Cytobacillus sp. IB215665: one gene and its partner. The protein of the gene in region 1 interacts with the protein of each later gene in a pairwise test. Links are inferred from orthologs where the notes say so. Each region holds a gene or a part of one and is shown on either strand. Other genes may lie near its edges. The genes, in order: groL and grpE.

What was found.
Region 2: the proteins of groL (region 1) and grpE interact in binary tests that used the Escherichia coli proteins (3 or more experiments, as listed by UniProt). The link is inferred for Cytobacillus sp. IB215665 from one-to-one orthologs.

Annotation. Positions count from the first base shown.
Region 1 is NZ_JAXBME010000029.1:15,967-27,613, reverse strand. What follows is about bases 5,376-8,305. They hold groL (chaperonin GroEL), read left to right. Parts: upstream 5,376-5,985; coding sequence 5,986-7,626; downstream 7,627-8,305. Other genes in these bases: SLH52_RS22335 (hypothetical protein), read right to left, coding at 8,088-8,305; groES (co-chaperone GroES), read left to right, coding at 5,602-5,886. In the rest of the region: cyclic pyranopterin monophosphate synthase MoaC, read left to right, coding at 507-992; SLH52_RS22380 (redox-sensing transcriptional repressor Rex), read left to right, coding at 1,025-1,663; SLH52_RS22375 (twin-arginine translocase TatA/TatE family subunit), read left to right, coding at 1,759-1,938; twin-arginine translocase subunit TatC, read left to right, coding at 1,956-2,708; SLH52_RS22365 (DUF2161 domain-containing phosphodiesterase), read left to right, coding at 2,862-3,617; SLH52_RS22360 (YdiK family protein), read right to left, coding at 3,764-3,958; SLH52_RS22355 (type II CAAX endopeptidase family protein), read right to left, coding at 3,962-4,720; more of SLH52_RS22335, read right to left, coding at 8,306-8,759; SLH52_RS22330 (hypothetical protein), read left to right, coding at 9,554-9,994; SLH52_RS22325 (hypothetical protein), read left to right, coding at 10,978-11,364; SLH52_RS22320 (DUF4405 domain-containing protein), read left to right, coding at 11,424-11,647.
Region 2 is NZ_JAXBME010000002.1:258,336-269,781, forward strand. Bases 8,718-11,446 are described here. They hold grpE (nucleotide exchange factor GrpE), read left to right. Parts: upstream 8,718-9,666; coding sequence 9,667-10,227; downstream 10,228-11,446. Other genes in these bases: hrcA (heat-inducible transcriptional repressor HrcA), read left to right, coding at 8,718-9,494; dnaK (molecular chaperone DnaK), read left to right, coding at 10,278-11,446. Also shown: holA (DNA polymerase III subunit delta), read left to right, coding at 1-359; rpsT (30S ribosomal protein S20), read right to left, coding at 709-975; GPR endopeptidase, read left to right, coding at 1,160-2,278; spoIIP (stage II sporulation protein P), read left to right, coding at 2,398-3,588; SLH52_RS03250 (YqxA family protein), read left to right, coding at 3,950-4,297; lepA (translation elongation factor 4), read left to right, coding at 5,200-7,026; radical SAM family heme chaperone HemW, read left to right, coding at 7,210-8,346; more of hrcA, read left to right, coding at 8,463-8,717. UniProt on the Escherichia coli protein: Participates actively in the response to hyperosmotic and heat shock by preventing the aggregation of stress-denatured proteins, in association with DnaK and GrpE. It is the nucleotide exchange factor for DnaK and may function as a thermosensor.

The DNA of each region.
Region 1 (11,647 bases):
AATGAGCAATATTCTTTCACTGGATTCCAATGTTTAACTATCTAAGGTTTGAGAAGTGCTTATTTTTAACAATAGTTCAGTTTGATTTGTATGCGCTTTCTTAGTGAAGATATTTTAGACTTAGCTTTTATATCATGTACGATGTATAGGCTCTTTTCATAAAATTTTTTGCAATTGACCTCATTTATTAAGAGGAAAGAAGCTACGACCGCTAGGTTTATACGTATTTTCTCTTAAAACGAATAACAGCAATTAATGCGAAAAAAGCCTTGTACTAAGACATAAATAGGATTTCTCATAGTATTTGTTGCACCTTTTCATCATTAAAACTATAACAATAGGCTAAATTATTAATTACAATTGCCACACCACTTACGAAAAAGCCATTTACTAAGAAGGTGATAGAAACGGACTTGGGTGTACATATAGTTTTCACGCCTTGTTAAAGTAACGACAGGATTGTAAAAATAGTGTAGTATAGTCATATTGAGAGGTGAAAAGCAACAGTGTCTTCATTTACACATTTTAATGATCAAGGTAGAGCAAAGATGGTTGATATTTCTGAAAAGGGCGAAACATTAAGAACTGCTATAGCGAGATCAAGTATCTCAGTTAGTAAAGAAATTTATGAACAAATTATTCATTCAAAAATAAAAAAAGGGGATGTTTTAGCTGTAGCTCAAGTGGCTGGTATTATGGCTGCAAAAAAAACATCAGATATTATCCCGATGTGTCACCCAATTAGTTTAAAGGGTGTCGATATCACATTTACATGGGAAGAAGAAAAGCACTTATACAAGCTTATTATTATCGTAGAAGTTAAAACGAAGGGTAGTACAGGTGTTGAAATGGAAGCTTTAACTGCTGCTAGCACATGTGCCTTAACTGTTTATGACATGTGTAAAGCAGTTGATAAAGGTATGGTTATTGGTCCAACTTATTTATTAGAGAAGACTGGTGGAAAGAACGGAGACTTTATTAGAGAGCAGTGAATGAATAGCTGTTTGAATGTGGGGGAATAGAAGTGAATAACGAACAAACAAAAATTCCACAAGCTACTGCAAAGCGTTTACCATTGTATTATCGATTCATTAAAAATCTTCATGCTGCAGGTAAGCAGCGCGTATCTTCTGCTGAGTTAAGCGAGGCTGTAAAAGTAGATTCAGCAACAATACGTAGAGATTTTTCGTATTTTGGTGCTTTAGGTAAAAAAGGGTATGGTTATAATGTTAATTATTTATTAACGTTTTTTCGACAAACACTAGATCAAGATGAACTGACAAAAGTGGTGTTAATCGGGGTCGGGAATTTAGGTACTGCATTTTTAAATTACAATTTTATTAAAAATAATAATATGAAAATTGAACTTGCATTTGATGTTGATGAGCAAAAAATTGGCACTACAGTTGGAGATGTTCCTATTTATCATATGGATGATTTAGAAAAATATATTACCAAAGATGTAAGTGTTGCCATCTTAACTGTACCTGCACCAGTTGCTCAAGGGATGACCGATCGTTTAGTAGAAACAGGTATTAAGGGTATTTTGAATTTTACACCAGCTCGAATTAATGTACCTGACCATATTAGAATTCATCACATTGATTTAGCAGTTGAGTTACAATCTTTAGTATATTTCCTTAAAAACTACCCAACTGAATAGTAGCTCTACTGGCATTGTGGTCGTTTAGATGATCATCGAGTTATAATAACAATATATGCTTTATAATGATAGATCAGGAAAATTATTTGTAATTTATGATGGAGGTGAGACCAATTAACATAGGAATAGGAAGTCTTATATTAATTTTAGTGATCGCACTCGTTATCTTTGGTCCAAATAAGCTTCCTCAATTAGGAAAAGCTGCTGGAGAAACACTTAGAGAATTTAAGAGAGCGGCACAAGACATTGCAAATGAAAATAATAAAAAGAAGTAACATTAGGATGAGAAAGTATGAATGATAGTAAAGAAATGTCTGTATACGATCATATAGGAGAGCTAAGGAAGCGTCTAATTATCGCAGCCGTTTTCTTTGTTGTTGCTACAATTGGAAGCTTTTTTTTGGCTGAGCCAATCATTGTCTATTTACAACAGGCTGATGAAGCAAAAGAGCTGACGATGAATGCATTTTCCTTAACTGATCCAATAAAAATTTATATGCAATTTGCTTTTATTATAGCTTTTGTAATTACTGCACCAGTTATTTTATATCAGCTTTGGGCGTTTATTAGCCCAGGTCTATATGAAAAAGAACGGAAAATCACTTTAAGTTATATACCAATATCAGTGTTACTATTTTTAGGTGGAGTTTCATTTTCCTATTTTATTCTATTTCCATTTGTTATTGAGTTTATGACGAGGATATCTGAACGGCTAACGGTTAATCAAGTTATTGGCATAAATGAATACTTCCAATTTCTATTTAAAATCACTATTCCATTTGGAATATTGTTTCAGCTTCCTGTCGTTGTGATGTTTTTAACTAGACTTGGCATAGTCTCGCCTATGTTTTTAGCGAAAATAAGAAAATACGCATATTTCGTTTTACTAGTTATAGCAGCATTTATTACGCCACCAGAGCTCATTTCACATCTGATGGTGACGATACCTTTATTTATTCTATATGAAATAAGTATCTTTATCTCAAAAATAACCTATCGGAAAGTGGAAAAACTAGAACAGGAACTCCTGACTGAAAATGAGTAATAACCATACAATAAACCATAACAAAGTTAATCAAAGTGAGTTTTTACAAATTGTAGAGGCTCACTTTTTTCATGTAGTATTTTCTAGCGGTTATTTTGTGAGTATATGCAAGTATAAAGGTCGTATTAATATCTTATATAAAGCATTCAATAAATGAAGAAAGTAATGATGTTAATGAGCAATAAAACAACAAAATTGTTTGAGGTTGATTTATATAAACCTATTCAAGAGCATTTTATAGAACAGGGGTATGAAGTATATGGAGAAGTCAATCATTGTGATATAGCAGCTATAAAAGACGATGAGCTAGTGATCGTGGAGCTTAAGCTTAATATAAGTATAAAGCTGTTAATACAAGCTACTAAAAGGCAGCGTTTATCCGATCAGGTGTATATTGCTATCCCGAGGCCTACATATTCTTTGCGTTCTAAAAAATGGCAGGATATATGTTATTTGGTCAGAAGGTTAGAATTAGGCCTTATGATTGTAACTTTCAAAAATGGTACTGCACTGGTAGAAATCATTCTAGCCCCAGCTGACTTTGATCGGAAAAAAAGCATGCAAAGCAGCAAAAAAAAGAGAGATTTACTTTTAACTGAAATGCAAGGCAGGCATCGTGACCATAATGTTGGTGGAAGCAAGAATCAAAAAATCATGACGGCGTACAAAGAAAACTGTATTCATATTGCTTGTTGCCTCGAACGTTTAGGTCAGTTATCAACAAGTGATCTTCGCCAAATGGGAACGGGTGACAAAACTGTATCTATTCTTAATAAAAATTATTACGGCTGGTTTGAAAGGGTGCGAAGAGGAACTTATTCACTTAGTGATAAGGGTAAGAATGAGCTAACTTCATATCCACAACTTGTTCACTATTACGGTGAATTAATAGCAAATAAGCTTGGTTGATACAGAGAATGGTATTTTGGGTAACTCATATGTATTTAGAGAAGAAAAGATGTCCCGAACATATTCGTGCTTAGCAAAAAGCAACAATTAATGTGAAATTAGCCATAGAATAAAACAACCTTCCTGTTAACTAGGAAGGTTGTTAATTATTTTATATTTTTTAGTTTGTTATGAAAGATAAACATACGAATAGCCACTCCAAAATCAAGGGTGGCTACAAAAGACAATATGAGAGTGGGGAAATTCCAAATTGTTTCTTGAGCTGATTGAATTGCGAGATATGTGAAAACGATTCCTATAAAACTATATATAAATCCAAAAAATAAAGGTGAGCGGCGCATATGTTATAATCCTCCAATAATCGACTGCATTTGTTCCAGTTGTTGTCGCATTTGTTCAATGTCATCCTTGTAGATAGTTTGTATTAAGACCACAAATGTATTCATTGAAACGTGTGCAATAATAGGTACGAGTATTCTTTTTGTTTTCACATAAAGAAAGGCAAAAGTAAATCCCATTGAACTGTATATGAGTATGTGCTCTGGCTCACCATGAACTAGGGCGAATATGACAGAACTAATAAGTGCTGATATCCAAAAATTATATTTCTTATACAACGAGCCAAAAATGATCTTTCTAAAAATGATTTCCTCTAATATTGGTGCGATGATTGAAGTGACAATAATGAATAACGGGACCAATTCAAAAATTCCGATAAGCACTTCAGTATTTTCTGACCCTGGATTAATTCCAAGTAACATTTCAATATTTGCTGCTAAAGATTGTGCAAATAACGCAAGGAAAATACCTGCGATTGACCAGAAAATGGCTTTGCCAGTAGAGGGGTAATCTTCAGGAATCACTCTGTTAATCATATCTTTTTTCATAATGAAGAGAATAATCATTAATCCGAGGATAAAGCTAATTACAGCCCAATAACCAACCCTAATGACTAGCGCAATATCATTAGAATGAGCATCCTCGCCTACACCTAAAATTTCTAATAATGGCACACCTAAAGTCGCAGAAAATTGGACGATAATATACGCGATAATTACATACCAATAATGTCTTTCGAACGGTGGAAATATCTTTTTAATCAATAAAATAATCTCCTTTAAATGTTTGTTCATGCTGCTTTGGTTTAAAATAGTATTTTGCTATTTGGGAATGCCTTGTTTCCCTTCGCAGCTTTTAGAGGTCACCATGTCATTTTATCAGAAAGAAAAATCCCTATTCAAATGATATACCTTAATGATTTGACATTGTTAGCCTATTTAACGATTTTCATCATAGTTGTCCGATTAAAATATGCACTAATAATGTATGTCCGATATACACGGGTTAGTACAATACTTACCGTATTTTATCACAGTATTCTAACATACTCATGTATATTATGTTTTTTATGTTTATTCCTACGTATTTGTGACATAATTTTAAAGGGTTAAATGATAAAGATATTTACATAAGAAGGTATAAACTTTATTTCAATCATGTAAAACCTACTTAGCGTTCCAAATACATCAACATCAGCAATATTAACTCTACAGAGATCCTAGAAATGGGTTGTTTTTGATTTAAATAATGTTTTTCGTACTAAGCAATTGCCAAGTACTTAACTAGAGTTATGGCATCTTTCTTCTGTAAAGCAATGATAACCGTATAAAACACTTTTTCTATGCTGGTATCAATAGCGGCAAAGATTACGAAAAGAGTCTTTCTATATTGAAGACTATGACAAGAAATAAAGCCAAGCTCTAATTGTGTAATAAAAAATGGGACGAATGTCGTGGTTATACAAGGGAGAACTTGTCTATTTATGGGGTATATATGAAATTAGGAATTTTTTTCTGCTTTAGACTTGCAAAAACATGTGAGATTCATTAATATAATAGTTGTGTTAGCACTCAAGTATAGCGAGTGCTAATAGAAGAATATTGAACAATAATACCATTTAAATTATTTGAGGAGGTTGTTTCACTTGTTAAAGCCATTAGGTGATCGTGTTGTTATTCAAATTGAAGAAACAGAAGAAAAGACTGCAAGTGGTATCGTATTACCGGATACTGCAAAGGAAAAGCCTCAAGAAGGAAAAGTTGTAGCTGTTGGTTCTGGTCGAGTACTAGACAGCGGTGAGCGTGTAGCTCTTGAAGTAGCTGTAGGTGATAGTATCATCTTCTCAAAATATGCTGGTACTGAAGTAAAATCTGACGGTAAAGAATACTTAATCGTACGTGAAAGCGATATTTTAGCTGTACTTAGCTAATTTTATCCACCTTTGTACTTAACATAATGTGTAATGTTCAACAGCATATGGATTGAACATTATTTAATAGATTAGGAAAATTTGAGGAGGTAAAACAATATGGCAAAAGATATTAAATTTAGCGAAGAAGCACGCCGTTCTATGCTAAGTGGTGTAGATGCACTAGCTAATGCTGTAAAAGTTACATTAGGACCTAAAGGACGTAATGTAGTATTAGAGAAAAAATTTGGTTCTCCATTAATTACAAATGATGGTGTTACAATTGCAAAAGAAATCGAATTAGAAGATGCATTTGAAAACATGGGTGCAAAGCTAGTTGCTGAAGTAGCTAGTAAAACAAATGATGTAGCTGGTGACGGTACTACTACAGCAACTGTTTTAGCACAAGCAATGATTACTGAAGGTCTTAAAAACGTAACTGCTGGTGCAAACCCTATGGGCGTTCGTAAAGGAATTGAGAAGGCTACTAAAGTTGCAGTTGAAGAGCTTAAAGCAATCTCAAAACAGATTGAAGGTAAAGAATCAATCTCTCAAGTAGCTGCAATTTCTTCATCTGATGAAGAAGTAGGTCAATTAATTGCAGAAGCTATGGAACGTGTTGGTAATGATGGTGTTATCACTATTGAAGAATCAAAAGGCTTCGCAACTGAATTAGAAGTTGTTGAAGGTATGCAATTCGACCGTGGATATGCTTCACCATACATGGTTACTGATTCTGATAAAATGGAAGCTGTTTTAGAAAATCCATATATTTTAATCACTGATAAGAAAATTGCTAATATCCAAGAAGTGTTACCTGTATTAGAGCAAGTTGTTCAACAAGGTAAACCACTTTTAATGATTGCTGAAGATGTAGAAGGTGAAGCTTTAGCTACATTAGTAGTAAACAAACTTCGTGGTACATTTAATGCAGTAGCTGTTAAAGCTCCTGGATTCGGTGACCGTCGTAAAGCAATGCTTGAAGATATTTCTATCCTAACTGGTGCTGAAGTAATCACTGAAGACCTAGGATTAGACTTGAAAGCTACTACTGTTGCTCAATTAGGTCGTGCTTCAAAAGTTGTTGTAACAAAAGAAAATACAACAATTGTTGAAGGTACTGGCGCATCTGATAAAATTGCAGCACGTGTAAACCAAATTCGTACACAATTAGAAGAAACAACTTCTGAATTTGATAAAGAAAAATTACAAGAGCGCCTAGCTAAATTAGCTGGTGGCGTAGCGGTAATCAAAGTTGGTGCAGCTACAGAAACTGAATTAAAAGAACGTAAGCTACGTATCGAAGATGCTTTAAATGCAACTCGCGCAGCTGTTGAAGAAGGTATTGTTTCTGGTGGTGGTACTGCGCTAGTAAATGTACACAGCAAAGTAGCAGCAATTGAAGCTGACGGAGATAAAGCTACTGGTGTAAATATCGTCTTACGTGCACTTGAAGAGCCAATTAGACAAATCGCTCACAACGCTGGCCTAGAAGGATCTGTCGTTGTAGATCGTCTAAAACGTGAAGAAGTTGGAGTAGGCTTCAACGCAGCAACTGGCGAGTGGGTTAACATGATCGACACTGGTATCGTTGACCCAACAAAAGTTACTCGTTCAGCATTACAAAACGCAGCATCTGTTGCAGCAATGTTCTTAACAACTGAAGCTGTAGTAGCTGACCAACCTGAAGAAGGTGGCGCACCTGCTATGCCTGACATGGGCGGCATGGGTGGAATGGGCGGAATGGGCGGCATGATGTAATCTGCCCCTCAAACCCTTGATATAAAAGGATTTGCCTATATGATGTCCAGTATGGGTAACATTTAGGTAACGTGAGGTTATAAAAAATTAGAGGTTTTCCATTAGTTGAGCAAACTTTTGGGAAGCCTCTTTTTTCATAGACTTAGTAATATGTAAATACACATGTTTTGTCGTGTCATCATCTTTATGCCCAAGACGTTCCATGATTTCAGGTAAACTCACTTCAGCCTCTGCAAGTAATGATGTATGTGTATGTCTTAACGAGTGTGGAGTTAATTCAGAATATAGTCCTGAAATTTTTAATAATCACCTCATTCTGTTTTCATGTCTAACTTGTGATTGGTTTAGTAAACAAAAGGTAAGTTGTGTTTATTAAATAAAAATACACGAGTGATGAGGTGGTGAATAGTTTAATTTGAGATGGTTAGTTAAAAAACAAGATTTATATAGTGTTACTTACATCATAAGGACTTGATGGAAGGTAAGTATTTAAGTAATTCTTGTTCTATTTGGCGAAGAGTTTTCCCATCTGTCTCAATCCCATTTTTTTCTGCCATCCTTAGTGTTGATTTGTAATCTTCAGCAGTATAATACTCATCGTATATTTCAAATGTTCTTTTTTTACGTATTTCCATTATTTCTGCTAACAACTGCTCTGATGATTTGTCTTCAAAGTTAATTCCTAATTTATGCGCTTCCCTATATAGACTAATTTGTGATTTTCCTTCCATGATTTCTTGGTTAATTTCCACTTGAGTCTTGCCAGCTGTTTTTACACGAAAAGCGCTTATTCTCCGTTTTACCATTTCTTCTTCAGGTAAATGATCATCCCCTTCATATCCTATGATACTAAAGCCCTGTTTTCCGAGTATACGGTAGTAGTTATCCTTATTTATTTGATTTCCTTGTAAATCTATAATTCCACTTTCACCATCAAATTTTATCACTAGCTTGCCATCGAAAGTTTTTAAGCCCTCATAATCATACATCCAAAGAGATTTATCTTTAGAAAATTGATTAGATACACCCTTTACTCGATCAAAAAAATTGTTGTTATAAGCTAAAGTAATTACTGTTACACTTCCAAATGCAATAGTAGAAGCAACCACTGTTGCTACAATGATTTTCTTCATAATTAAGACTCCTTTAATATGTTTTAGTTTTGATTTTAAATGTATTGTAATGTCCAATTCTTAATATTATGGGTAGATATTTCTTAAGATTATCTTAATAAACCAAGCACGACATTAAAATGAGCTTAAAAGTATATCAATTTTTAGAGATGAATAATTTTAATATAAACGCATTAGTACATCGTTTCCTGAAAAAGGTAACACGAACTCTAGTTGAGTACGTGTTTATTAATACGAAAAATAACAATCAATGTGAAAACAACCACTTTAAAAAAACACCTCATAAGCCAATCTAAGGTGTTTTAAAAGAAACAGTTATTTATTATTCATTATTCATTATTCTTGGATTCCTTGATCCCATTAATAATAGCTAATTTTATTATCCAATAAAGAACGAAAAATTTAACAAACGCAATAAAAAATTGGTAAATTAATCCTTTGGTAAAATATGAGTTGACCAACAAATTTCTTATGTTTTCCATGATTTCGAACATAATTACCTCCAGTTAAAACTTGTGTATATATAAAGTGTTTTCTGTGTATTATTACCAAAAACATAAGAATTATATTAAACACAAGATAAGCAGCGAGTAACTTGGGGAGGTATAAGTAAAATGTTATGGAAACTCAAGAGTTACTGTGAAAGACTTGGATCTAAGAATCATATATATATAGTCAAATTGAATTTAACTACACAACGATAGTTTTATATTACAACTTTTACAGACATCTCCCCACACAATAATATTTAGAAAGCCATATATATATATATAATATTTAAGGGAGATGAGGGAATGAGTAACCAATTGTGTAGAGGTAATGGAGAAGGATTTGAGATAGTTGACTTTCAATTTCATATTCCTTCAACAAACCATGTGGACTTAGGATCTCTTTCAACTGATTCAAATTATCCTACAACAATTGCACTGTTAACACTAAATAACTTAAAGCCTGGTGATATTGTATTGCTAAGTTGGACATTTGTATTAAACAACCAAGGTGGTGATGAATTTACTCATCAAGTATGGAGAGGGGATACAACTATTCATAGGTCAATCAGAGGAATTGAAGGTGGCGGAGAAGATATTAGTATAACATCTTCTCAAACGATTGATAAAATTAATAGTTATCAATGTGCTACTTATAGATTAACTGGTTTTGCAAATAACCCTGACATAAACCTTAATGGTCCTGTTAATTTTAGCGCACAGCAATTAAGACCGAAGATCAAGTAATGAAATCTATAAGTTTACAAGTGGGTTAGGTGTTTTCGTAGTGAATTCCAATTTATAGTAAATAATGGTTAGTTTTTTTCTTTAAATAAAATAGGTACAAAAATCAATGAAAAAAAAATGAAATACTGCTGTGATTATTAATATAGAACCTATTTTCACAGTCCCCATGTAATTTTATAACTAAAAATAATAGTACCATACATTGTAAAGGAAAACGCCGAAGTTATGAAACTTAAGATAGATTATGTTTGATAGAAAAGAAGGAGAAGTTTATCGTACTAACTGTCCAGCATGTACATATACTTGTTTAACAATAAAGGAGCGGTAAAGGTAATAAAATTTGCTTGTAATAGTAGCTATGATTTCTTACTAAAGATAAAGCTTTGAAAAAGAGTTAAGGGGTGAACCGAGTCGCTAAAATTAAAGAAATTGATCTAAGCCAACAAACTAAGTTAAGTAATTGCATAAGTACAACAATATTAATGATCGAACAAGACAAGCTAAGCCACTGAGATGTAGGTATTTCCATTTGATAAATTCAACACTCACAATGTGATAAAAGAGGATTGGGAGTTTACAGAAAAAAGAAGAGGCTTATATACATACCTGACAATAGGAGGGCGCTAATCATTGCAGCATTTTAGTTGTGTGATGGGTGTCCTCTTTTAGTTGTTAAAAGAGGATGGTTTGAATGAAGTGAAAAATGTTACGTAAAATTCTATCAAATTTAACCAGAAGTGTGAAACAACGTAAGAAATATAAAAAAGGCTTTCGAGAATGGGAAAAGTTAATGAGATAAAACAGGAGTCGTTACTGAAAATTCTCGAATTCAAATAAAAGGTTGATAAAATCAGCAAAAAGCCCTTTAATGTACCTTTACTAAATGGACAGAAAGATTTACATATTTCTTTTTGGTTTTTTTGTAGCACAAAAAATGCTATAATGTTTTTAGGATTTTTGTGCTACAAAAAAGGAGTGTTTAAATGAATCAAATAACTTTTTCTTCATACGAAGAATTAGAGCAATTGTTGAAAGAAAAATTCTATAAGAAAGCAAAGTTTATCGGGTTAAGTGATGAAGAAATTCAGCTATCTATCATTTATAAAAAGAAAGCGAAAGATCTATGGGACAAGCATAATTGTCAACAGATTATTGAACAGTATGGCACTGTTACAATTGAGGCTTGGATGGATGAAGAAGGAAATAGGAGAACGAAAAGAGGAAGGCCTAGAAAAGAAAAGTCAGAAAAGCTTAGTTTTCCATTACACGTTCGATTGGATGAGGAGTCTTTTAAGAAACTTAATAATTATGCAAAGGAACATGATGTAAACTGTTCAACAGCAATTAGAATGATATTAAAAAATTTATAATTAGTGAATTGAAGGGCATTCGTAAATATAATTAAAGGTGTTTTTCAGGAGGATTGAAAATGAAAAAAAATCGTTTTAAATTTTGTTTTGATTTATTGATTGCAATTACATTTAGCTTATTATTTGCTCCAGCTATCACCAGTGTAGCATTTCATGAAATAGCTAGTATTTTATTGGCAGTAGCATTAATTATTCATTTATTTTTAAACAAAGATTGGATTATTGGTATGAGCAAAAAAATATTCTCAAAAAGAATAAGAGGCAAAGCCTTACTATCATACTT
Region 2 (11,446 bases), on another replicon or contig:
TAGATTTTATTGTTCAGAGAAAACCAGCTGAAGCAATGCAAATTTTATTTGATTTAATCGAGCAAAAGGAAGAGCCGATAAAGATATTGTCTTTAGTATCAAACCAGTTTCGCTTAATATATCAAGTGAAAGAATTAGCAAGACAAGGCTATAACCAACAAAAAATTTCATCGATTATAAAAGTTCATCCATATCGCGTAAAGCTAGCTGCTGGGCAAGCTAAGCTCTTTGGGGATCAAGAATTAAAAGGAATTATCGGTCAACTAGCAGAAGCAGACTACGATATGAAAGTCGGTAATATAGATAAACAATTGATTTTAGAACTATTTATTATGTCATTACAAGAGCAAATACACTAAACGCATTTTACAGGTGATTGTGTTTTTAACGATGGCTGTTTTCTCATCATGTTGTTTTTCGTACTTGAAAATAAACACGAATACAGCTACCTTCGTGGCACTTTTTCTTCTCCAAAAGCTAAAAAAATCACACAAAACAAACTTCCCTTCTCCGTACCAAAAAAACAAGCTTGAACATCGCGTATTAGGTGGTCAAGCTTGTTTTTTATGGGGATTTTACATCCTATGTTTTCACTAACATTCAAAGTTTTATACATAGCGGTTATATTATGTTATTTTCTCATCATATTGTTTTTCGTACTAAATAGCAGCAAAAAGAAAACGACCCTTTAAAAAGGATCGCATGTTATTAAGCAGTAATGCTGTTTAATTTTTTTGCTAAGCGAGATTTTTGACGGGATGCAACATTTTTATGGATGATCCCCTTGCTTGCAGCTTTATCTAGCTTTTTAGAAGCTAATACAAATGCAGCTTGCGCATTTTCAACGTCTTTGTTGTCAACAAGTACTTCAAAGTTTTTAACAGCAGAGCGCATTGCAGTTTTAAGTGTAGCATTATGAGCACGACGCTTATCGCCTGTTTTTACACGTTTAATAGCTGATTTAATATTTGGCATGTATTTCACCTCCCAAAAATAACAATCGAGATGATGTAAACTCGACATATCACTTACATTAGAACACATGATATTCTATCAAACGAGGACTAATAATGCAATACTTATTCGACAATGAATGTTTCTATTGACTGGTGGTAAAACTAGATTATAAATCGATTTGAAAAAAAGGGGTGCATTCTTTTTGTCTCAATTAGACCTAAGTAAGTATTCTGTACGAACCGATTTAGCAATAGAAGCTCATGAAATGGCATTAGAAAGCAATGCGAGGGAAGAAGCTAAAAAGGAACAATCGTCAATCAATGGAGTGGTAGTAAAAGAGAATGATATCGGCGGTGTAAAGGTTACGAAAGTTGATATAAATAATGACGGGGCTAAGGCGGTAGGAAAAAAAGCTGGATGTTACGTCACTCTTCAAGCAGAAGGGATTAGACAACAGGATACTGAGTTACAACAGCATGTCGAAGAAGTTTTCGCTAATGAATTCAGTAATTTTTTACAGCAGTTAAACATTCAAAAAGATGCTAGTTGTTTAGTCGTTGGCTTAGGAAACTGGAACGTTACTCCTGATGCTTTAGGACCTATAGCAGTAGAAAACTTGTTAATTACTAGACATCTATTTAAACTTCAACCTGAAAGTATCCAGGGTGGCTTTAGATCAGTAAGTGCCATCGCACCAGGTGTAATGGGTTTAACCGGGATAGAAACAAGTAATATTATTCACGGGGTTATCGAAAAGTCACAACCTGATTTTGTTATTGCAATTGATGCATTAGCTGCAAGGTCAATTGAACGTGTAAATGCTACAATTCAAATCTCTGATACAGGCATTCATCCTGGGTCTGGTGTGGGTAATAAGCGTAAAGAACTGAGTATTGAAACGTTGGGCATTCCTGTTATAGCAATTGGTATCCCAACTGTTGTTGATGCAGTCTCAATTACTAGTGACACCGTTGACTTTATATTGAAACACTTTGGTAGAGAAATGAAAGAGGGAAGCCGTCCATCTCGTTCACTTGCACCTGCGGGAATGACCTTTGGAGAAAGACGAAAACTTACAGAAGAAGATTTACCGGAAGATCCGCATCGTCAAACGTTTATGGGGATGGTGGGAACTCTAGAAGAAGATGAGAAGCGTAAATTAATTCATGAGGTACTATCACCACTTGGACATAACTTAATGGTAACTCCGAAAGAAGTAGATGTATTTATTGAAGATATGGCGAATGTTATTGCATCAGGCTTAAATGCTGCCTTACATGATCAAGTTGATCAGGATAATGCAGGGGCGTATACACATTGAGGAAGTTCTATGGAACGAAAGAAACAGAGCTTTAAACATGCACGGCAAGGAGTGGTAAGGTTCTATTTCTCAAGGGTTGATCATACTGATTAAGTAGACAAGCTTTGGAGGGATATGCCATGAGATTTGAGCGAGGTCAAGGAATGGTTATGACAATAAAGGGGTCTAATATAAAAAAAACAATAATCATCATGATGTTAGGTTGCATGATGATATTTTCGGTTACTGCAATAATGACATCGCTAAAGCCAAAATATCGTATTTCGTCATCTTCCATCAACGATTTAACAACTAGTCTTACTAGTGAATCATTACTTTATTTATTATCACTTGAAAATCATTATTTTTCTCAAATTTTATCAACTAAACCAGAAACAAATTTCCCTTCTCTACTTTTTGAAATGGCAACGAGCATTAACCTTGATGACCCACGGAGCTTACTTGGCAGTGAATTACCTGGTTATGCGTTGTATGACAGTAAAATAATTGTCGCTGGTGAAGGAACTAATTACACAAATTTACCTTATGAATCAGCGCCTCCAATAGAGGTATTACTAGCTGAAAGAGATGCTTCAGTTCAAAATATGGAAGAAGTGGATGGTGAAACTGAAGAAGTAACTCCCCCAGTATTAACAACAAACGGTAAAGACGTTGTCTACATTTATCATACACATAGTCGTGAATCTTACTTACCTCATCTAGAAGGGGTAACTGAACCTGATAAAGCTTATCATTCCGAAGTTAATGTTACCTTAGTTGGTGAGCGTCTAGCATCTGAGTTGGAAAAAAGAGGGATAGGAGTTCAGCTAGATCAAACAGACATAATGGGACAATTAATCGCTAAAAAGTGGGAGTTTTTTCAGGCATATGACCAATCCAAACCTTTAGTGCAAAGTGCAATGACTAGTAACCGTGATTTGCAATATTTTATAGATATTCACCGTGATGCCAATAGGAAAGAACAAACAACACATGTGATTAATGGTAAATCATATGCTAAGACCGCTTTTGTTATTGGAGGAAATAATGCTCGTTATGAACGTAACCTTAAGCTCGCTGATGACCTACATCAATTGTTACAGCAAAAATACCCTGGTCTAAGTAGAGGGGTATTTGAATGGAGTGGAGAAGGAGTAAATGGTATGTATAATCAAGACCTATCGGACAATGTCATGCTAATAGAATTTGGTGGCGTGGATAATACCTTTGAGGAATTGAACCGTACTGCAGCAGCTATTGCTGATGTCTTTAGTGAGTATTATTGGCAAGCTGAGAAAGTATCTACCGAATCAGATGCGACTGCACAGTAATTTAATTAATTTAATTGTTCGTTAATGCTTCGTTCTCATGAAAGAAATCTCTTCATTTTAGGCCCTTTTCGTAAACTTTGTTGCTATTGTTATCGAATTAGTACCAAAAAAATGATTTTACATTGTTAGTTATCGTTGTACAGAAAAAAAGGTACCACGAGCTCTAGTTTTGTACGTGTTTATATCATAATACGAAAATCAACAATCAATGCGAAAACAGCCTTAATTTAAAACTGCAATGTTTTACGTTCAATTTGCTTAAGGTGAGACCTTTCAATTTGGTGAAGTCAGTTTTTGTATATGAGCTTAACGGTGTATCCGTAATAAGTCTATTAGGGTGAGTATAATGTGGAAATTCATGATGAAGTGCTTTCTTTTATGTACAGTCCTTCTTTTTGGTGTATTGATAGGAATGCAGAAGGCCAATAGTGGGATTATTGAGATGAAAGGGTATGATGACCCTTCATTTCGAGGTGCATTAGAAATTGCTGAAACCTCTAATGGAGAATTTGAGGCAAGTGTTCTAGGTTTGGAAGCAACGAGTCATGATTTGAAACAAAAACAACAACAATTAGCAGAAATCAAAGCCTTTAATCTATTTTCATCAATGGGGAAAACTATTGCGGAAGCGGTAAGTAATACATTTCAGAAAATATTACAAATGATTGATACTCTCTTTGCGAAAATTATGGAAGGTAAATCAGGCTAACCGTGTTTTCCATGTCAAGCGCAATGAAAAAACCATTTCCTATTAAGAATGGTTTTTTCAATGCCGTGGATTAATAATTACTTTAAGCTCTTTTCTTATTCACTCGAGGTCACTTCGTCAAATCACCCGAAGGCAAACAACGCCTTCATGTGATTTGACTCCAGTGCTTGTCGGGGATAAACAAGCTGCTTGCGCTTTTCCTGTTGTCTAGCTCCAGGCATCGGCTCGAGGTCATAAGTCAATCCGTCAAGAAGGTTAAAAAGCAACCTTCTAGCCGTTTCGCCTTATGCTTGTCGCCGATAAACAGTCGCCTTGCGTTTTTCCTGTTGTCTAGCTTCAGCACCTATCCCCTCGAGGTCACTTCACTATTTCATCTGAAGGCAAAGTACGCCTCCATTTGAAATAGTTCCAGTGCTTGTCGGGGATAAACAAGCTGCTTGCGCTTTTCCTGTTGTCTAGCTCCATGCGGCATCGGCTCGAGGTCATAAGTCAATCCGTCAAGAAGGTTAAAAAGCAACCTTCTAGCCGTTTCGCCTTATGCTTGTCGCCGATAAACAGTCGCCTTGCGCTTTTCCTGTTGTCTAGCTCCAGGCGCCATCTGCTCGAGGTCATAAGTCAATCCGTCAAGAAGGTTAAAAAGCAACCTTCCAGCCGTTTCGCCTTATGCTTGTCGCCGATAAACAGTCGCCTTGCGCTTTTCTTGTTGTCTAGCTCCAGCGCATATTCCCTCGAGGTCACTTCGTCAAATCACCCGAAGGCAAACAACACCTTCATGTGATTTGACTCCAGTGCTTGTCGGGAATGAACGATGCGCTTCTGCTTTTCCTGTTGAATGTATGTTTGGCAATTGTTATAATCAATGCTAGTGTATGTTGTGCCGATAATGGTAGGAGTGAATTGAAATGAACAAGAAAGAAAGAGTAAATAGGCAATCAAAAATACGGAACTTTTCTATAATAGCGCATATTGATCATGGAAAATCAACCTTAGCAGATCGTATATTGGAGAAGACGGGTGCTTTAGCCCAACGTGAGATGAAAGATCAATTGTTAGATTCAATGGATCTTGAACGAGAGCGTGGAATTACAATTAAATTAAACGCTGTTCAATTGAAATATAATGCCCAAGACGGAGAAGAATATATTTTTCATTTGATTGATACACCAGGGCATGTTGATTTTACTTATGAAGTCTCTAGAAGCTTAGCTGCATGTGAAGGTGCAGTATTAGTAGTTGATGCAGCTCAAGGTATTGAAGCTCAAACATTGGCAAATGTATATTTAGCACTGGATAATGACTTAGAAATACTCCCAGTCATAAATAAAATAGATCTACCGAGTGCCGACCCTGAAAAGGTAAGACAAGAAATTGAAGATGTTATCGGTCTGGATGCTTCTGATGCAGTTTTAGCTTCTGCTAAAGCTGGTATTGGAATTGAAGATATACTTGAACAAGTTGTTCAAACTGTCCCTGCACCAACTGGAGATACAGAAGCACCGCTTAAGGCTCTCATATTTGATTCTTTATACGATTCCTATCGAGGAGTTATTGCATATATTCGAGTCGTTGAAGGAACAGTAAAGCCTGGTCAAAAAATAAGAATGATGGCAACTGGAAAAGAGTTTGAAGTTAACGAAGTAGGAGTATTCTCACCTAAAGCTGTGTTACAGGACGAACTGAGTGTTGGAGACGTAGGCTTTTTAACAGCATCAATTAAAAATGTTGGTGATACCCGTGTAGGTGATACAATTACTGATGCAAAAAACAGTGCAGTAGAACCGCTTCCAGGTTATCGACGCTTGAATCCAATGGTGTTTTGTGGATTATATCCAATAGATACTGCGAAATATAATGACCTTCGTGAAGCATTAGAGAAATTGGAGCTTAATGATTCGGCATTGCAATTTGAGCCAGAAACTTCTCAAGCGCTTGGATTTGGATTCCGTTGTGGATTTCTAGGTCTATTGCATATGGAAATCATTCAAGAGAGAATTGAACGAGAATTTGGTATTGATTTAATTACAACAGCACCGAGTGTAATTTATCAAGTTTATTTAACAGATGGTACCGAGGTGCGAGTTGATAATCCTTCCAATATGCCAGATCCACAAAGTATTGAACGAGTGGAAGAACCATATGTTAAGGCAACAATCATGGTTCCTAATGATTTTGTAGGTGCTGTAATGGATCTATGCCAAAATAAGCGCGGCATCTTCATCGATATGCAATATTTAGATGAAAACCGAGTTAGTATTATTTATGAAATTCCATTGTCAGAAATTGTGTACGATTTCTTCGATCAGTTAAAATCAAACACGAAGGGTTATGCTTCGTTTGATTATGAGCTTATCGGTTACAAAGCTTCAAAGCTTGTAAAGATGGACATTTTATTAAATGGAGAGCAAGTAGACGCATTATCATTTATTGTTCACCGTGATTCTGCATATGAACGTGGGAAGCTTATCGTTGAAAAACTGAAGGATTTAATACCAAGACAACAGTTCGAAGTACCTGTTCAAGCTACAATTGGTACTAAAGTAGTTGCTCGTTCCACTATCAAAGCTATGCGGAAGAACGTATTGGCAAAATGTTACGGTGGGGATATATCCCGTAAGCGGAAGCTTCTTGAAAAGCAAAAAGAAGGAAAAAAACGGATGAAGTCAGTTGGATCTGTCGAAGTTCCGCAAGAAGCATTTATGGCAGTGTTAAAGATGGATGAAGAAAAATAACAAATCTACTACAAATTTGAACACATAGGTAAATGTACTTTATAATGTTACTTGCCGCAGAAAATTCTGCGGCTTTTCTATATACTCAAGTTGAAGTTAGTAATAGATAAATTTAACAGACAGATTTGTATGACAGCTTACGTATTATTTAGCTGAACTTAAAAAGGTAAAGGTAGTGATGAAGTGGCATCTGGAGTGTACATTCATATACCCTTTTGTGAACATATATGTCATTATTGCGATTTTAATAAAGTTTATTTAAAGGGGCAGCCAGTAAATGAATATTTAAATTCGTTAGAAGAAGAGATGCATCAAACTCTTGAGCGCTATCCTTCAAATGATATTCGTTCGATATTTGTTGGCGGAGGGACACCGACAGCCATAAATATTAAACAACTTGAAAGGTTACTTGAAAGTATTAAGCGATATATTAAACCTGTGAATGATAAGTTAGAATTTACGTTTGAAGCGAACCCTGGTGAAACATTAACAAAAGAAAAGATAAAATTGTTATACGAAGCTGGCGTAAATAGAATCAGCTTTGGAGTGCAGTCATTTGATAATAAGATTTTACAACAAATCGGACGAGCGCATCGCAAAGAAGATATTTTTAAATCAGTAGATTGGGCTAAAGAGGTAGGATTTAACAACGTTAATCTTGACTTAATGTATAGTTTACCAGGACAAACAATTTCTCAAGTGGACGAGACTTTACAAGAGGCATTCTCTCTAAATGTAGATCACTTTTCAGCATATTCTTTAATTGTTGAACCAAAAACTGTTTTTTTTAACTTGCAAAAAAAAGGAAAATTACACCTTCCATCTCAAGAAGAGGAAGTTACAATGTTTGAGCATGTCATAGAACAAATGAAAAAACATGGATATAACCAATATGAAATTAGTAATTTTGCTAAGCCTGGTATGGAGAGCGTGCATAACCTAACATATTGGAATAATGAAGAATACTATGGATTTGGCGCTGGTGCTCATAGTTATATTGATGGGAAAAGAATAACCAATGCAGGACCATTAAATAAATATATTACAGAAGTGGCTAGACATGGACAAGGTACGACAGAGAGTCATGAAGTAACGCAACAGGAAAAAATGGAAGAAGAAATGTTTCTCGGGTTGCGTAAAATAAAAGGGGTGTCAAAAGGAGCCTTCTTCAATAAATTTAATGAAGATATTCATGATAGGTTCCATAGTCAAATTATTGAGCAACAACGAAAAGGTTTGTTAGAAGAAGATGAATATTATATTAGATTAACTCATAGAGGCATGCTATTAGGCAATGAAGTGTTTCAAGCATTTATATAAGTATTCTAAATGATTGACATCTCGCATTTGTTTTGGTAATTTATTATTAGATTTAGCACTCGGATAGACAGAGTGCTAACAGAGGTGATGACAGTTGCTAACAGAGGTGAGTACAGATGCTAACAGACCGTCAGTTATTAATTTTGCAAGTTATCGTTGATGATTTTATTCAATCTGCCCAACCAGTTGGCTCCAGAACATTGTCGAAAAAAGACGAAATCATGTATAGTTCAGCGACAATTAGAAATGAAATGGCTGATCTTGAAGAGTTAGGTTTTATTGAAAAAACACACAGTTCATCAGGACGAGTTCCATCTGAAAAGGGCTACCGTTATTATGTAGACAATTTACTGTCACCTCAATTGTTAACCAAGGAAGACGTAGGGAATGTGAAATCGATTTTTACAGACCACATTTATGAATTGGAAAAAATCGTTAAAAAGTCTTCGCAAATTTTGTCAGAAATGACAAACTATACAGCGATTGCTTTAGGCCCAAAGGTCATTGAACATAAATTAAAACGTATTCAAATCGTTCCGATTAATAGTGAGACTGCTGTGGCTATTATCATCACTGACACAGGTCATGTAGAAAATCGCACGATATCATTTACAAGTTCTATCGATCCTAGTGATATCGAAAAAATGGTTAATTTGTTAAACGAGAGATTAGTTGGTGTACCATTAATTGAGTTACATGATAGAATCGTCATGGAAGTATCGAACTTATTACGTACAGAAGTGGACAGCTATGACAGATTATTGAATGAAATCTTGAGTTCACTATCATTAAAGAAAGAAAATGAGGTTTATTTTAGCGGTAAGACAAATATGCTAAGTCAACCAGAGTTTCACGATATTCATAAAGTTCGTACACTACTTACGATGATTGATCAAGAAAAAGAATTTTATGACTTGATTAGGCCTAATAATGTTGGGTTAAGTATAAAAATCGGTAAAGAGAATAAGTTGTCGGCGATGGAAAATTGTAGCTTGATAACAGCAACGTACTCCATTGGTAGCGAACAGCTTGGATCTATAGCTATTTTAGGCCCAACAAGGATGGAATATTCACGCGTGATTAGCTTGTTATCATTACTTTCTACCGACTTATCAAAGGTACTGACTAAGCTGTATCAAAATAATTAACAGTGGAAATATTGAATAAGGATGGGAGGATGATCCCATCCATTTCGTATGACCACTTCATAGAAAATAAAGACCTGTATTCCACTTTTTATTAGTTTTAGGTGAGGTTTGTTTTATTTTAAGGGAGGTGAAATCATTGGTTAATGATAGTAATGTAACTGAAGATAAAGGAATAAATGAAAGTGAAAATGTTGACCAAGTTGAAGAAAGTAAAGTTGATCTTCAAAATAATGACAATCAATCAGATGTAAATCCTGAAGAAACGAGCGAGGAATCAAGTGTAAACGCAAGTATTAATGATTTAGAGAAAAAGCTTGATGAAGCAGAAAATCGCACGTTTAGGATACAAGCTGATTTTGATAATTTCCGTCGCCGCACACGTCTTGATCGTGAAGCAGCTGAAAAATATAGAGCCTTTAATTTAGTGTCTGATATTTTACCAGTATTAGATAATTTTGAAAGAGCACTTCAAGTAGAAGCAGATGATGATAAAACACAGTCTATACTACAAGGTATGGAAATGGTTTACCGTCAGCTATTCGATGCACTACAAAAAGAAGGTGTAGAAGTAATTGAAGCTGCTGGAAAGTCATTTGATCCGCATCTACATCAAGCTGTGATGCAAGTAGAAGATGCTGAGTATGACCCAAATACTGTTGTAGAAGAGCTGCAAAAGGGTTATAAACTTAAAGACCGAGTTGTTCGACCATCGATGGTAAAAGTTAATGGGTAGCAAATAAAGATTTATTACATATTTATAATTTTTAGGAGGTAACGAAGAAAATGAGTAAAATTATTGGAATTGATTTAGGGACGACTAACTCATGTGTTGCTGTGATGGAAGGTGGAGAAGCAAAGGTAATTCCTAATCCAGAGGGTAATCGCACAACTCCGTCAGTTGTTTCATTTAAAAATGGTGAAAGACAAGTTGGTGAAGTTGCTAAGCGTCAAGCTATTACAAACCCAAATACAATCATCTCGATTAAACGTCATATGGGAACAGATTACACGGTAGAAGTAGAGGGTAAAAAGTATACACCACAAGAAGTATCGTCTATTATTTTACAGCATTTAAAATCATATGCAGAAGAATATTTAGGAGAGCCTGTTACTAAGGCTGTTATTACTGTTCCCGCATACTTCAACGATGCCGAACGTCAGGCAACAAAAGATGCAGGTAAAATTGCTGGTTTAGAAGTAGAACGTATTATTAACGAGCCTACAGCAGCAGCTCTTGCTTACGGATTAGATAAAATGGAGGAAGACCAAACTATCCTCGTCTATGACCTTGGTGGGGGTACATTTGACGTATCTATTCTAGAGTTGGGTGATGGTGTATTTGAAGTTAGATCTACAGCAGGTGATAATCGTCTAGGTGGAGATGACTTCGACCAAGTAGTTATTGACCATTTAGTTGCTGAATTTAAAAAAGAAAATGGTATTGACCTTTCAAAAGATAACATGGCTTTACAGCGCTTAAAAGACGCAGCTGAAAAAGCTAAGAAAGATTTATCAGGGGTTACACAAACTCAAATTTCATTACCGTTTATTACTGCTGGTGAAGCAGGGCCGTTACATTTAGAGGTAAGCTTAACTCGTGCGAAATTTGATGAGTTATCCGCAGATCTCGTTGAACGTACAATGGGACCTACTCGTCAAGCGATGTCTGATGCAGGTCTATCTGCTAGTGAAATAGATAAAGTCATCCTAGTTGGGGGATCTACTCGTATTCCTGCTGTTCAAGAAGCACTTAAAAAAGCTGTAGGACAAGAGCCTCATAAAGGTGTTAACCCTGATGAAGTAGTTGCTTCTGGTGCGGCTATTCAAGGTGGTGTTTTAACAGGAGATGTTAAAGACGTAGTTTTATTAGATGTTACACCGTTATCTTTAGGTATTGAAACGATGGGTGGAGTATTCACAAAATTAATCGATCGTAATACTACAATTCCAAC